Regions from separate parts of the Pseudomonas sp. DC3200b2 genome, predicted to be linked through region 2. Evidence: predicted binding sites of a transcription regulator. Region 2 holds the regulator's gene; each other region holds the start of a gene.

Region 1 (4,612 bases), on a different contig from region 2:
CAGGCTTCTCGGACGCAAAAAAACCGCGGCGTTCGCCGCGGTTCAGTTCGACAGGACTGTCGCCTTACCAGGATGGGATCAGCCCAGCTGCCGCCCCTTGTTGGCGGCAATACGCATCCGCAATGCATTGAGCTTGATGAAGCCCGCGGCATCGGCCTGGTTATAGGCGCCGCCGTCTTCCTCGAAGGTGGCGATGGTGGCGTCGAACAGCGAATCGTCGGACTTGCGCCCCACCACGATCACGTTGCCCTTGTACAGCTTCAGGCGCACCACCCCGTTAACGTGAACCTGGGAAGCGTCGATCATTTGTTGCAACATCAGGCGCTCCGGGCTCCACCAGTAGCCGGTGTAGATCAGGCTGGCGTAGCGTGGCATCAGTTCGTCTTTCAGATGCGCAACTTCGCGGTCCAGGGTGATGGATTCGATGGCACGGTGAGCCTTGAGCATGATAGTGCCGCCGGGAGTTTCGTAGCACCCCCGGGACTTCATGCCTACATAGCGGTTTTCCACGATATCGAGACGACCGATGCCGTTCTCGCCGCCGATGCGGTTGAGCTCGGCCAGGACGCTGGCCGGAGTCATTTCCATGCCGTCGATGGCGACGATGTCCCCGTTACGGTAGGTAAGCTCGATATAGCGAGGCGTGTCCGGGGCCTTTTCCGGCGAAACCGTCCAGCGCCACATGTCTTCTTCATGCTCGGTCCAGGTATCTTCGAGCACGCCACCTTCGTAGGAGATGTGCAGCAGATTGGCGTCCATGGAATAGGGCGATTTCTTCTTGCCATGACGCTCGATGGGAATGCCATGCTTTTCGGCATAGTCCATGAGTTTCTCACGGGAGAGCAGGTCCCATTCCCGCCAGGGAGCGATCACCTTGACGCCGGGCTTGAGCGCGTAGGCGCCGAGTTCGAAGCGCACCTGGTCGTTACCTTTGCCGGTAGCGCCGTGGCTGATGGCGTCGGCGCCGGTTTCATTGGCGATCTCGATCAAGCGCTTGGCGATCAGCGGCCGGGCGATGGATGTACCCAGCAGGTACTCGCCTTCATACACGGTGTTGGCGCGGAACATGGGGAATACGAAATCACGGACGAATTCTTCGCGAAGGTCGTCGATATAGACTTCCTTGACGCCCATGGCCTGGGCCTTGGCGCGCGCCGGTTCTACTTCCTCGCCCTGGCCCAGGTCAGCGGTGAAGGTCACCACTTCGCAATTGTAGGTATCCTGCAGCCATTTGAGGATCACCGAGGTGTCCAGGCCGCCGGAATATGCCAGAACGACCTTTTTTACGTCCGCCATGCCATCACTCCACGGGTTTTACTGAAAGCCGCAGATTCTAACGCCGCCCAGCGAGGATTTACAGTAGCGCGACAAGCACTGTCCGTGAAGCGACAGTTTTCAGCCCTCCTTTTTACCTGGCGTAGGGCTTGCGGCCGGAGCGGCAACCGGTGCTGCCGGTGGCGTAGCCGCCGGGGCCGGGCCAGGCGCGGTGGTACTGGCAGCGGAAGCGGACGGCTCGGAGGTGACCTGTTGAGCCTCTGGCGCGGGGCTGCCGGGGCGGCGATCCAGCTCCACGTTCACCCGGCGATTGCGGGCGCGATTGGCCGCGGATGTATTGGGCACCACTGGATACTGCTCCCCATGGAAGCGAACTTCGATCTGGTTTTCCGGAACACCGCGAGCCTTGAGATAGTCCGCTACGGCCAACGCGCGTCGGCGTGACAGTTCCCTGTTGGTCAGGCGATTCCCGCTGTTGTCAGAATGTCCATCCAGTTCGATATGGTTAACGGTAGGGTCTGCCTTCATGAATGCCAACAAGGCATCCAGGCGAGCCTTCGCCGCGCTGCTCAGGTCCATGCCCGCGCCGGGGAATGGAATCTGGCTCAGCCGCGCCTGATCATAGTTCATCGGCAGCAACCTGGCCGCGCAGGCCTGATACTCGGCCCAGGCCTTGTTGAAGTTGATCGGCAATACACGCACTTCCAGGCCTCGCCCGGTCTCGCTCGACACGGTGCGCACAACGCTACTGCGGCCTTCCAGGAGACCGCCGAGCAAGCCGCTGGCCTGCCCTTGGCTCGAGGTCATCACCACCGGCCCCGCGCCCAGGCGGACCGCGCCCAGGCTGACATCCGCGCGGCCTGGCTGCCAGGGCGCGGCGGCGGCATACAGGCTGGCGCTGCCGGCTCCAAGCGCGGCGCCAGGCGCCGTAAGCCGAAACACTGGCTTTTCCCCGGCGCGGCGCACGAACTGGCCTTCCCCGAAGTTCGCGATCGGCTGGCTCAGGCGGCATTCAAAGACGTCACCCTCTACCTTCCACTGCACGGCCTCCAGTGGCGTCTGAAAAGTGATCGCCATGGCCGGCAGCGCCGCCAGACTGCAGGCAATCAATGAAAGACAGGCAAGATAACGAGGGCCCACGGCAAGCTCCGGCGAAGATGTCAGCGTACCCAAGGCGTATCGGTCGCGTCTCGGCAAACTTGATAGCGGATGATGCCGCGCGCCTTTTCCGGTAGGATTCGCCCAAGCCCGTCACCAGGCAGTGGGCAGGGTCTTCCAGCGCGCGGCACGCCGTTGCGCAGGCTCCGGGCCACGGTTCGGCAGAACCCGCTTCGCTGCCGGCGCCCCTTGAGTTCTACCCGCCTGGTACTCTCCATGTCCGACCGCATTACCCTGCTCCGCCCAGACGACTGGCACATTCACCTGCGCGATGGCGCTGCCCTGACGCAAACCGTCGCCGATGTTTCGCGCACGTTCGCGCGCGCGATCGTCATGCCGAACCTGGTCCCGCCGGTACGCAACGCCGAACAGGCCGATGCCTACCGCCAGCGAATCCTTGCCGCTCGCCCGGCTGGCAGCCGTTTCGAACCGCTGATGGTGCTCTACCTGACCGACCGCACTTGTGCTGAAGACATTCGCGTCGCTCGGGCCAGCGGCTTCGTACAGGCAGCCAAGCTCTACCCTGCCGGCGCGACCACCAACTCCGACTCCGGCGTAACGTCCATCGACAACCTGTTCCCTGTGCTCGAGGTCATGGCCGAGGTAGGCCTGCCGCTGCTTGTTCACGGTGAAGTCACCCATTCCGAGGTGGATGTCTTCGACCGGGAGAAAGCCTTCATAGATCAGCACATGAGCCGGATCGTGGCGCGCTTCCCCTCACTGAAAGTGGTGTTCGAGCACATCACCACCGCCGACGCGGTGGCCTTCGTCAAAAGCGCGGGCAGTCACCTGGGCGCCACCATCACGGCGCATCATCTGCTCTATAACCGCAATCACATGTTGGTAGGCGGTATCCGCCCACACTTCTATTGCCTGCCCATCCTCAAGCGCAACATTCACCAGGATGCCTTGATCGAAGCGGCCATCAGCGGCAATGAGCGTTTCTTCCTGGGTACCGACTCCGCGCCCCATGCGCGGCATGCCAAGGAAGCGGCTTGTGGTTGCGCGGGCTGCTATACGGCCTACGCCGCGCTGGAGCTGTACGCCGAAGCCTTCGATCGCGCCGGGGCGCTGGATCGCCTCGAGGGCTTCGCCAGCCTGCATGGTCCTCGCTTCTATGGTTTGCCGACCAATACCGAAAAGGTCACCCTGGTGCGTGACCCCTGGCTGGCCCCCGCCGCCCTGCCGTTCGGCGACCATGAGGTCGTGCCCCTGCGCGCGGGCGAAAGCCTGCAATGGCGTTTGCTGGAGGAGCAGGCGTGAGCGACGATCAATTCGACGACGAGCTGGACAGCCCCTCCTCTTCCGCCAGCCGCCATCCCATGGCTACCCGGTTCCGCGGCTATCTGCCAGTAGTGGTGGATGTTGAAACCGGCGGTTTCAACAGTGCCACGGACGCCTTGCTGGAAATTGCCGCGACCACTATTGGCATGGATGAAAAGGGCTTCGTGTTTCCGGACCATACCTGGTTCTTCCGCATCGAGCCTTTCGAAGGCGCCAATATCGAACCGGCGGCGTTGGAGTTCACCGGGATCAAGCTCAACCATCCGTTACGCATGGCGGTCAGCGAAGAAAGCGCATTGACAGATATCTTCCGTGGCGTACGCAAGGCTCTTAAGGCCAATGGCTGCAAACGCGCCATCCTGGTCGGCCACAACAGCAGCTTTGACCTGGGGTTCCTCAATGCGGCTGTCGCTCGCAACGACCTCAAACGCAACCCCTTCCATCCCTTCTCCAGTTTCGATACCGCCACCCTGGCTGGCCTCGCCTACGGGCAGACCGTATTGGCCAAGGCTTGCCAGAGCGCCGATATCGACTTCGATGGTCGCGAGGCGCATTCGGCCCGCTATGACACTGAGAAAACCGCGGAGCTGTTCTGTGGGATCGTCAACCGCTGGAAGCAGATGGGCGGCTGGCGCGACTTCTCGGATTGAACGAACGGGCTGACCTTTCATCGGTTGCCTGACATTGTCCTTGCAGGCGTTTTGACAAGCATTCTCATTAACATTAAGATCCGGGCATTCCAGCCTTACCGCAGTGGGTGCCCGCCTTATGTATGTCTGCCTTTGCCAGGGTGTTACCGACGGCCAGATCCGTGAAGCCATCTATGAAGGCTGCTGCAGCTATCGGGAGGTCCGTCAGGCCACTGGCGTAGGCACACAGTGCGGCAAATGCGCCT
Region 2 (4,612 bases):
TTTCGCCGCGGATATGCGTCAAGCCATGAAACTGGTGCGTGACGAGCTGGGCGCTGACGCCGCGATCATCGGTAACCGCCGGATCGCCGGTGGCGTCGAGCTTACCGCCGCGCTGGATTACAAGCTGTCGGCCCTGGCGCCGCGCGTACCGAACATGGAACTCGAGGACGAGTTGCGCAAGACGCAGTCGCGCATCGTGTCGGCCCAGGCGGAATTGGATACCCGCAGCGCCAGCGACGGCGTGACCAACCGTCAATTGTTCGCCGGCTTGCCCCTGACCGCGCCCGAGCCGCTGATCGAGCCTACCCTCAACGAAGCGCCCCGTCCGGCGGCCCCGGCCACGCCTGCTCCGGCGGCGGTGGACCAGCGCCTGTTCGACTCCATGCGCTCCGAACTGTCCGGCCTGCGCGAGCTGCTGGAAGTCCAGCTTGGCTCTCTGGCCTGGACCCAGCTGCAAGGCAGCCGCCCGGAGCAGGCGACCCTCTGGCGCAAGTTGCAGCGCATCGGCCTGTCAGGGCCTCTGGCGCGTGACCTGCTGGCTCAGGTGGAAGGCATCGCCGAGCCGCGTCAGGCCTGGCGCATGTTGCTGGCCCACTTGGCCCGGATGATCGCCACGCCCCAGACCGAGCCTTTGGAAGAGGGCGGGGTCATTGCCATGGTCGGCCCGGCCGGCATGGGCAAGACCACCACCCTGGCCAAGCTGGCGGCGCGATATGTACTCAAATACGGCGCGCAGAATATTGCCCTGGTGAGCATGGACAGTTTCCGTATCGGCGCCCAGGAACAACTCAAGACCCTCGGTCGCATCCTCAATGTGCCGGTGACCCACGTCGATCCTGGCCAATCCCTGGCCCAGGCGCTGGAACCACTGCTACGCAAGCGCGTGGTGCTGATCGATACCGCGGGCCTGCAAGCCAGTGACCCGGCCCTCAAACTGCAGCTCGAAAGCCTGGCGGGACGCGGCATTCGCTCGCGCAATTACCTGGTGCTGGCCACGACCAGCCAGAAGCAAGTGTTGACGGCTGCTTACCATAGTTACAAGCGTTGTGGCCTCGCAGGCTGTATCCTCACCAAGCTCGACGAAACGGCGAGCCTTGGCGAGGTGCTCAGCCTGGCGATCAGTCATGATCTGCCGGTGGCCTACCTGACCGATGGCCCGCGTATTCCGGACGACCTGCATCTGCCGCGCAAGCACCAGCTGGTGAGCCGGGCGGTAAGCGTGCAGATGCAAGAGGAGCCCAGCGAAGAGGCCATGGCCGACATGTTCGCGGACCTCTACCACAGCCCGAGCAAGCGCGCGGGTTGAGGTGATGAAGATGAAATGCATGCGCAAGTGGTTGCGCGACAGTACGCCCAAGGGCGTGCTGCTTGGCTTGGAACCTACCTGCACCGCGCGCAGTGCCGGTTCGCCCCAGGGGCGAGCGGGCCGTGGTGTAGCCAGCGGCTTAGTGACAGGGTAAAGAACGAATGGGCAGCATGCATCCCGTACAGGTGATCGCGGTGACCGGCGGCAAGGGCGGCGTCGGCAAGACAAACGTGTCAGTGAACCTATCGCTGGCACTGGCCGAACTCGGCCGGCGGGTGATGTTGCTGGACGCTGACCTGGGCCTGGCCAATGTCGACGTCTTGCTGGGGCTGACTCCCAAGCGCACCCTGGCCGACGTCATCGAGGGGCGTTGCGACCTGCGCGACGTGCTCTTGCAGGGACCGGGCGGGATCCGCATCGTGCCGGCCGCCTCGGGCACCCAGACCATGGTCCATCTCAGTCCGGCACAGCACGCCGGGCTGATCCAGGCGTTCAGCGAGATCGGCGACAACCTCGACGTGCTTGTGATCGACACCGCCGCGGGCATCGGTGACTCGGTTGTCAGTTTCGTGCGCGCCGCCCAGGAAGTATTGCTGGTAGTGTGCGATGAGCCCACCTCGATCACCGACGCCTACGCCCTGATCAAGCTGCTCAACCGCGACTACGGCATGAACCGCTTCCGAGTACTGGCGAACATGGCCCAGAGCCCGCAGGAAGGGCGCAACCTGTTCGCCAAGCTCACCAAGGTGACCGACCGCTTCCTGGACGTTGCGCTCCAGTACGTGGGCGCGGTGCCCTATGACGAGACCGTGCGCAAGGCTGTGCAGAAGCAGCGCGCCGTCTACGAAGCCTTCCCGCGGTCCAAGTGCGCCCTGGCCTTCAAGGCCATCGCGCAGAAAGTGGATACCTGGCCGCTGCCGGCCAACCCGCGGGGGCATCTCGAATTCTTCGTCGAACGTTTGGTACAGCAAACCAGTGCGGGGCCTGTCTCATGAGCGCCAGTGGATACCGGATGTACAACAATGCCTCTCGTCAGTCACAGCAGCACGAGCTGATTGAGCGCTATGCCCCCTTGGTCAAGCGCATTGCCTACCATCTGCTGGCGAGACTGCCCGCCAGCGTACAGGTCGAGGACCTGATCCAGGCAGGCATGATCGGCCTGCTCGAGGTGGCGAACAAGTACGACTCCACCAAGGGCGCGAGCTTCGAGACCTACGCCGGTATCCGCATTCGCGGCGCCATGCTCGACGAGGTGCGCAAGGGTGACTGGGCGCCACGCTCGGTGCATCGCAACACCCGCACCGTGAGCGAAGCCATCCGCCGGATCGAAGCTCGAACTGGCCGTGACGCTAAAGATCACGAGGTAGCTGCCGAACTCAACATGAAGCTGGAGGAATACTACGCCATCCTCAACGATACCCTGGGCAGTCGCTTGTTCAGTTTCGACGACCTATTGCAGGACGGCGAGCACGAAGGGCTGCACGAGGACGGCGCCAGTGGTAGCGGCGAGCCGGCCAGGGGGCTGGAGGACGAGCGCTTCCAGCGGGCCCTGGCCGATGCGATCGCCAACCTTCCGGAGCGCGAGCGCCTGGTGCTGTCGCTGTACTACGACGAGGAGCTCAACCTCAAGGAAATCGGCGAAGTCCTGGGCGTGAGCGAATCTCGTGTCAGCCAGCTGCACAGCCAGTGCGCGGCGCGCTTGCGCAGCCGCCTGGGTGAGTGGCGCAGCGCGCGCTGAGGCGCGGCGGCGCAACAGGATTTGGGGTGCCGTCGGTGCGCGAAAGGGCGCTTGGCGGCAAAAATGAAAGAGAATGCTGGAACGGTGTGCCGGCTGTGTGATATCACCGCCCGCCACGCCTGCTCAGGCAGTCGTGTAAGTGTGCAAAACCGGATTCGATTGACTGCACGTCCCGGAGCGGGCGTGTTTGAGACTGCTTGGAGGTTTACTTGGACAAGAACATGAAAATCCTTATCGTCGACGATTTTTCGACAATGAGGCGGATCATCAAGAACCTGTTGCGCGACCTGGGTTTCACCAATACCTCAGAGGCTGACGACGGGAATACGGCCTTGCCAATGCTCCAGAGCGGCGGTTTCGATTTCCTGGTCACGGACTGGAACATGCCGGGCATGACCGGTATCGAGTTGTTGCGCCAGGTGCGCGCCGACGAGCGTCTCAAGCATCTGCCGGTGCTGATGGTGACCGCCGAGGCCAAGCGCGAGCAGATCATCGAGGCGGCCCAGGCCGGCGTCAACGGCTATGTGGTCAAGCCTTTCACGGCCCAGGTGCTGAAAGAAAAGATCGAGAAGATCTTCGAGCGTGTCAACAGCTGAGGCCGCATAGGGGGCGCCATGGAGTCCAGTAATCTGCCGTTGGGTGACTTTGAGTCGACCCTGAAAACCCATGCCCGCCAGTTGGTCGAAAGCCTGGAGAAGGGTCAGTTCGGCGACGCGGTGCAGCTGATTCATCAGCTGAACCAGACGCGCGATCGTGGCCTGTACCAGGAAGTGGGCAAGCTGACACGCGAGCTGCACAGCGCCATCGTCAATTTCCAGATCGACCCTCGCTCGCCGCAGGCCGAGGAGGTATCACAGATCACGGATGCCACCGAGCGCCTTGACTATGTGGTGCGCCTGACGGAAAACGCCGCCAACCGCACCATGGACCTGGTGGAGCAGGCCACGCCCCTGGTCCATGACCTGGGCGAGGAAGCCCGTGCATTGCGGGTAGACTGGCAGCGCTTCATGCGTCGGGAGGTGGATGCCGATACCTTCCGTGACCTGGTCAAGCGCGTCGATGCTTTCCTGGCACGCAGTGAGAGCGATGCCGGGCGGCTATCCTCAAGCCTGAATGACATTCTCCTGGCCCAGGATTATCAGGACCTTACCGGCCAGGTGATCAAGCGCGTCACCGCCTTGGTGACGGATGTGGAATCGAACCTGCTCAAGCTGGTGCTGATGGCCAGCCAGGTGGACCGTTTCGCCGGTATCCAGCATGACCCGCAGAGCCTGCAGAGCGAAAAAAATCCACAAAAAGACGCTTCCCGGGGTGAAGGTCCGCAGATTCATGCCGATAAGCGTGAAGACGTCGTATCCGGCCAGGACGATGTGGATGACCTGCTTTCCAGCCTAGGGTTCTAACCCCTGAAGGGTGGGCTCATCGTACAGGCGCCCAAGGGCGCTATCCGAGCCGGATGCCAATTACCGATTTCCAGGGAGCACCCAAATGAGCTTCGGCGCCGATGAAGAAATCCTCCAGGACTTCCTGGTAGAGGCCGGCGAGATCCTCGAGCAGTTGTCCGAACA
Region 3 (4,612 bases), on a different contig from region 2:
CTGGATCGCCTGGCCGGTCTGCTGCTGGATGCTGGCGATCATGGTGGAAATTTCGTCTGTCGCCTGACGGGTACGCGAGGCCAGGCTGCGTACCTCATCGGCGACCACGGCGAAGCCCCTGCCCTGCTCGCCAGCCCGGGCGGCCTCGATGGCGGCATTAAGTGCCAACAGATTGGTCTGCTCGGCGATGGAAGTGATCACGCCCACGATGCCACCGATTTCCTGTGAACGTTGACCCAGGGTATCTATCACCTTGGCGGTATCGTTCAGGGCACCGGCGATCTGCTCCAACGACGAGGAAGCCTGGTCCATGGAGCTGCGCCCGGTACGGGTATGCTCGGCGTTCTGCTGTGCGACACGCTCGGTTTCGCTCATGTTGTCAGCGATATTCAAGGAAGTAGCGCTGAACTCCTCGACCGCACCCGCCATGCTGGTGATTTCGCCGCTCTGTTGTTCCATGCCTTCATAGGCGCCTGCAGACAGGCTGGACAACGCCTTGGCGCGGTCACTCACCTGCTCGGACGCTGCGCGGATGTGCCGCACCATGGTCGACAGGGCATCACCCATATGGTTGAAGCTACGAGCCAACTGCGCGATTTCATCGTTGCCGGCCACGTTCAGGCGGGCCTCCAGGTTACCCGCCCCCAAGGCTTCTGCCTGGCGGACCAGATCGCCCAGGGGCTTGAGGCGGCGACGCAACAGTAGAATGGCCGCGCCGACAGCGAGCAGGGTTGCGAGCAAGCTACCCAGCGCCAGCTTGGTGCCCACATCCCAAGTCACTGCGCGCAACTCCTGTATCGGCATGCTGGCGATCACCCGCCATGGCCCTTGGGCGAAGGGCACGCCGACGGAGTAATACTCGACTTCGCCATCGCTCCAGAAGTGCCCTTTGCCGGACGCGCCGTGTTCGCCGCCCAGCGCCTGGGCCGCCGCCTCTGCGTTCTTGACACCCGCCGGGGCGATCAGCCAACGGTTCTGGGCGTCGAGCAAGGCCAGTGAGCCGCTCTTGCCAATGCGGAAGTGGGTCAGGTTGTCGAACTGCGCCTTCTGAGCGTCGGTGTAATCAAAGCCCACGAACAGGACAGCAATCACCTTGCCAGCACGGTCGCGCACTGGGGTGTACTGAGTCATGTAGGAACGACCGAACAAGGCGGCCGCGCCTACATAGCTCTGCCCGTTCAACAATTTCTGATAGGCCGGGCTGGCATGATCGAGCTGTGTACCGATAGCGCGGCTGCCATCCTGCTTGGTCACGGAGGTGCTGATACGCACGAAGTCATCGCCACTGCGCACGAACACTGTCGCCACGCCAGCAGTCATCTTGCGAAAATCGTCGACTTCGCGCAGGTCATTGTTGAGCACCTCGTCGCCCAGCCACAGCCCGGGCGTAGGGTTGCCCGCTACCGTGACCGGCTGCTCGGGGTGGTGGGTCAGCCCGGCGGCGAAGCGCGACTCGAACAGCCCACTCAACCGCTGGGTGCTGTCGCGCAAGGTGTTATAGAAGGTGTCCAGCTGATCGGAAAGCAGCCTGGCCTCGCTCCCCATGTGTTCCTGGCGCGTCACCAGGTTCGCCTGATCCAGGGAACGCAGCGCAAAGGCAGTACTGCCTCCAATGACGACGATGAGGACGATGGCCAATGCGATGCCGAGCTGCCTGGCGATGAAAGCACGCGGTTGAGTCATTCTAGCTCCTGTTGGAAGTGCCGGTTGTGCCGGTCTCTAGGCTTCCAAGGGTGTACACGATAAAGATGTTGGATCCTGCACACCGGACCCTGTCATGAAGTCGGCGGCAGGGGGGATTACTTGAGCGTCACGCCTGGGTATTTCAGCGGCACTGTCTAGCGTAGCAAGGTGACTGTCGGCAGCGTCATGCCCGCCGCCTCGGCGCGCAGGAAGTCGCTGAGCCGGTGTACCCGTTCGTTGCCCGGGCGCGTTCGCGGCCATACCAGGTAGTAGCTTTCGCCGCTGGCCACGGCGGTGGGCCAGGGCAGGCTCAGCCGCCCCGCCGCCACATCCTCGGCTACCATCAGCAAGTCGCCAATGGAGACGCCATAGCCCCGGGCGGCGGCGATCATACCCAGTTCCAACGTGTCGAACACCTGCCCTCCACGCAGGGATACCTGGTTTTCCAGGCCCATTCGCCGCAGCCAGTGCCGCCAGTCGCGGCGATCCGGCGTGGGGTGCAGCAACTCGGCCTGAGCCAGACGCTGGGCGGTCCAGGGTCCCTGCCCCGCCAGTTCCGGACCACCGACCGGAATCAGCAGCTCGTCGAACAGCCAGGTGGCCTCCCAGTCTGCCGGAAAGCTGCCGTTGCCCAGCAACACCGCACAATCGAATGGTTCCAGATGGAAGTCCACGTTGTCCTGGTCCATCCAGGCGCTGGTAAGTTGCACTTCATTGCCGCTTTGCAGATGCCGGAACCGGCTCAGGCGTGCCAGCAACCAGCGCATGGTCAACGTGGACGGCGCTTTCATTCGCAGGATGCCGTCTTCGCTTAGCAGGGTCCCGCATGCACGCTCAAGGGAAGAAAAGCCTTCCCGCACGCCTGGCAATAGCAAGCGGCCCGCCTCGCTGAGCTGCAGGTTGCGTCCGGCGCGCTGGAACAGGCGGCAGGCGAAGAAATCCTCCAGGGTACGCACGTGCCGGCTCACCGCGCTCTGGGTAATGGAAAGCTCTTCGGCGGCGCGGGTGAAGGAACTGTGCCGGGCAGCAGCTTCGAACGCGCGCAGGGCATAGAGAGGAGGAAGGCGACGGGTCATCGGCAGGCCATTTGACAAGGGCATCCATGCATGAGTCAGACTCATGCCAGCGATCGCTATTATCCTTTTGTCGAAGCACTGGAGCAAAGCGCAGAATCGTTTCTTTTCGATCAATCCATTGTCTGCCCCATGCCATTGACCGCCCGCTCTGAACTCGCTGCCCTGATGCGCCTTGCCGGCCCGCTGATCGCGTCCCAACTGGCGCATATGCTGATGATCCTGACCGACACCGTGATGATGGCCCGCATCGGTCCCCAGGCGCTGGCCGGGGGCAGCCTCGGTGCCGCCAGCTATTCCTTCGTGTCGATTTTCTGCATTGGCGTCATCGCCGCGGTAGGCACATTGGTGTCCATCCGGCATGGCGCCGCGGACCCAACCGGGGTTACCCGTCTTACCCAGGCGGGCCTTTGGCTGGCCTGGGGCCTGGCACTGGTGGGCGCCGTGCTGTTGTGGAACCTGCCACCGCTACTGCTGGTACTCGGGCAGGCACCGGAAAACGTGAACGCGGCTAGCACCTTCCTGCGCGTGCTTGCCTTTGCCCTGCCTGGCTCCCTGAGCTTCATGGCCCTGCGCGGCTTCACCAGCGGTGTAGGCAAGGCCACGCCGGTGATGGTCATCAGCGTGGCCGCCACCGCGCTCAACCTGGTGCTCAACCTCGCCCTGCTCGACGGTTGGTTCGGCCTGCCGCCCCTGGGCCTGGCGGGCATCGGGCTGGTCACGGCCACGGTGGCCACGCTGATGGGCCTGAGCATGGCCTTCTATATCCACCGCCATGCCGGCTACCGGGCCTACCCTGTGTTGCACGGATTGGCCCGGCCTTGTGCCGAATCGCTCAAAAGCCTCTGGCGGCTGGGTCTGCCGATTGGCGGCACCTATGCGGTGGAAGTCGGCCTGTTCGCCTTTGCCGCCCTGTGCATGGGCAACATGGGCCAGACAGCGCTCGGCGCCCACCAGATCGCTTTGCAGATCGTATCCGTGGCCTTCATGGTACCCGCCGGGCTGTCCTATGCCGTCACGCTGCGCATCGGCCAGCATTATGGCGCCGGCCAGCCCGGCCACGTGCATCAGGCCGGCCGCATTGGCATAGGTTTCGGCGCGTTGATCATGCTCAGCTTTTCCATGGTTTTGCTGGTGGCGCCCGAGCGCCTGGTGGACCTGTTCATCGATGCCTCCGACCCTGAGTTCGCGGCCATCTATGCCCTGGCGTTACGGCTGCTGGCGGTGGCCGCCTGGTTCGAGCTGTTCGACGGCGTGCAAACCATTGCCATGGGCGCCATCCGTGGGCTGAAGGATGCCCGCCTGACGTTCCTGGTAGGGCTGTGCTGCTATTGGCTGCTGGGCGCCCCGGCCGCCTGGCTGCTGGGCTTCCACTTTGGCCAGGGTGCAGTGGGCGTCTGGTGGGGCCTGGCGTTGGGCCTGGCCTGCGCCGCGGTCAGCCTGACGGCCGCCTTTGAATGGAAGATGAAACGCCTGCGGCCGGCCCTGCCCAGCTCAAGCGAAGCAGCGGCCTAGTCAACCGCCAACCTTGCCCTGCCGAGCGCTTGCCTGGCCCAGGTAGGCCAACAGCGCCTCCAGGCCCATGGGTCGGCTGATCAGGAAACCCTGTACCTGATCGCAGCCGTAGCTGCGCAGCTCGTCCAGCTGACGTTGGGTTTCGACCCCCTCCGCCACTACCTGAAGGTCCAGATGCTGGGCGAGCTTGACCATGGCCCGGACCAGCTGCCGACTCTCGGCTCGCTCCTCCATGCCAGCGACGAAGCTGCGGTCGATCTTGAGCAAGGCGATGGGCAGGCTGCTGAGATGGACGAATGAAGAAAAACCGGTGCCGAAGTCATCCAGAGAGAAACGCACCC

What was found. Region 2 encodes FliA, which starts transcription of late flagellar genes. Its sites were predicted from a motif close to CTAAAGTTTNNNNNNNNNNNGCCGNTAA; they were not measured.
Region 1: a site for FliA is predicted at 2,452-2,479, ahead of ACP691_RS09900 (flagellar protein MotY). Genes of this name have one in related genera too.
Region 3: a site for FliA is predicted at 1,781-1,808, ahead of ACP691_RS13680 (methyl-accepting chemotaxis protein). Genes of this name have one in related genera too.

Annotation. Positions count from the first base shown of each region.
Region 1 covers NZ_JAFCTA010000003.1:109,914-114,525, reverse strand. The annotation lists gene ACP691_RS09905 (argininosuccinate synthase) at 79-1,296, opposite strand; gene ACP691_RS09900 (flagellar protein MotY) at 1,396-2,415, opposite strand; gene pyrC (dihydroorotase) at 2,650-3,696, shown strand; gene rnt (ribonuclease T) at 3,693-4,367, shown strand; gene ACP691_RS09885 (bacterioferritin-associated ferredoxin) at 4,486-4,612, shown strand, end outside.
Region 2 covers NZ_JAFCTA010000001.1:1,018,065-1,022,676, forward strand. The annotation lists gene flhF (flagellar biosynthesis protein FlhF) at 1-1,306, shown strand, start outside; gene fleN (flagellar synthesis regulator FleN) at 1,468-2,301, shown strand; gene fliA (RNA polymerase sigma factor FliA) at 2,298-3,044, shown strand; gene ACP691_RS04910 (chemotaxis response regulator CheY) at 3,266-3,640, shown strand; gene ACP691_RS04915 (protein phosphatase CheZ) at 3,659-4,447, shown strand; gene ACP691_RS04920 (chemotaxis protein CheA) at 4,533-4,612, shown strand, end outside.
Region 3 covers NZ_JAFCTA010000004.1:216,634-221,245, reverse strand. The annotation lists gene ACP691_RS13680 (methyl-accepting chemotaxis protein) at 1-1,683, opposite strand, end outside; gene ACP691_RS13675 (LysR substrate-binding domain-containing protein) at 1,839-2,759, opposite strand; gene ACP691_RS13670 (NorM family multidrug efflux MATE transporter) at 2,889-4,271, shown strand; gene ACP691_RS13665 (putative bifunctional diguanylate cyclase/phosphodiesterase) at 4,272-4,612, opposite strand, start outside.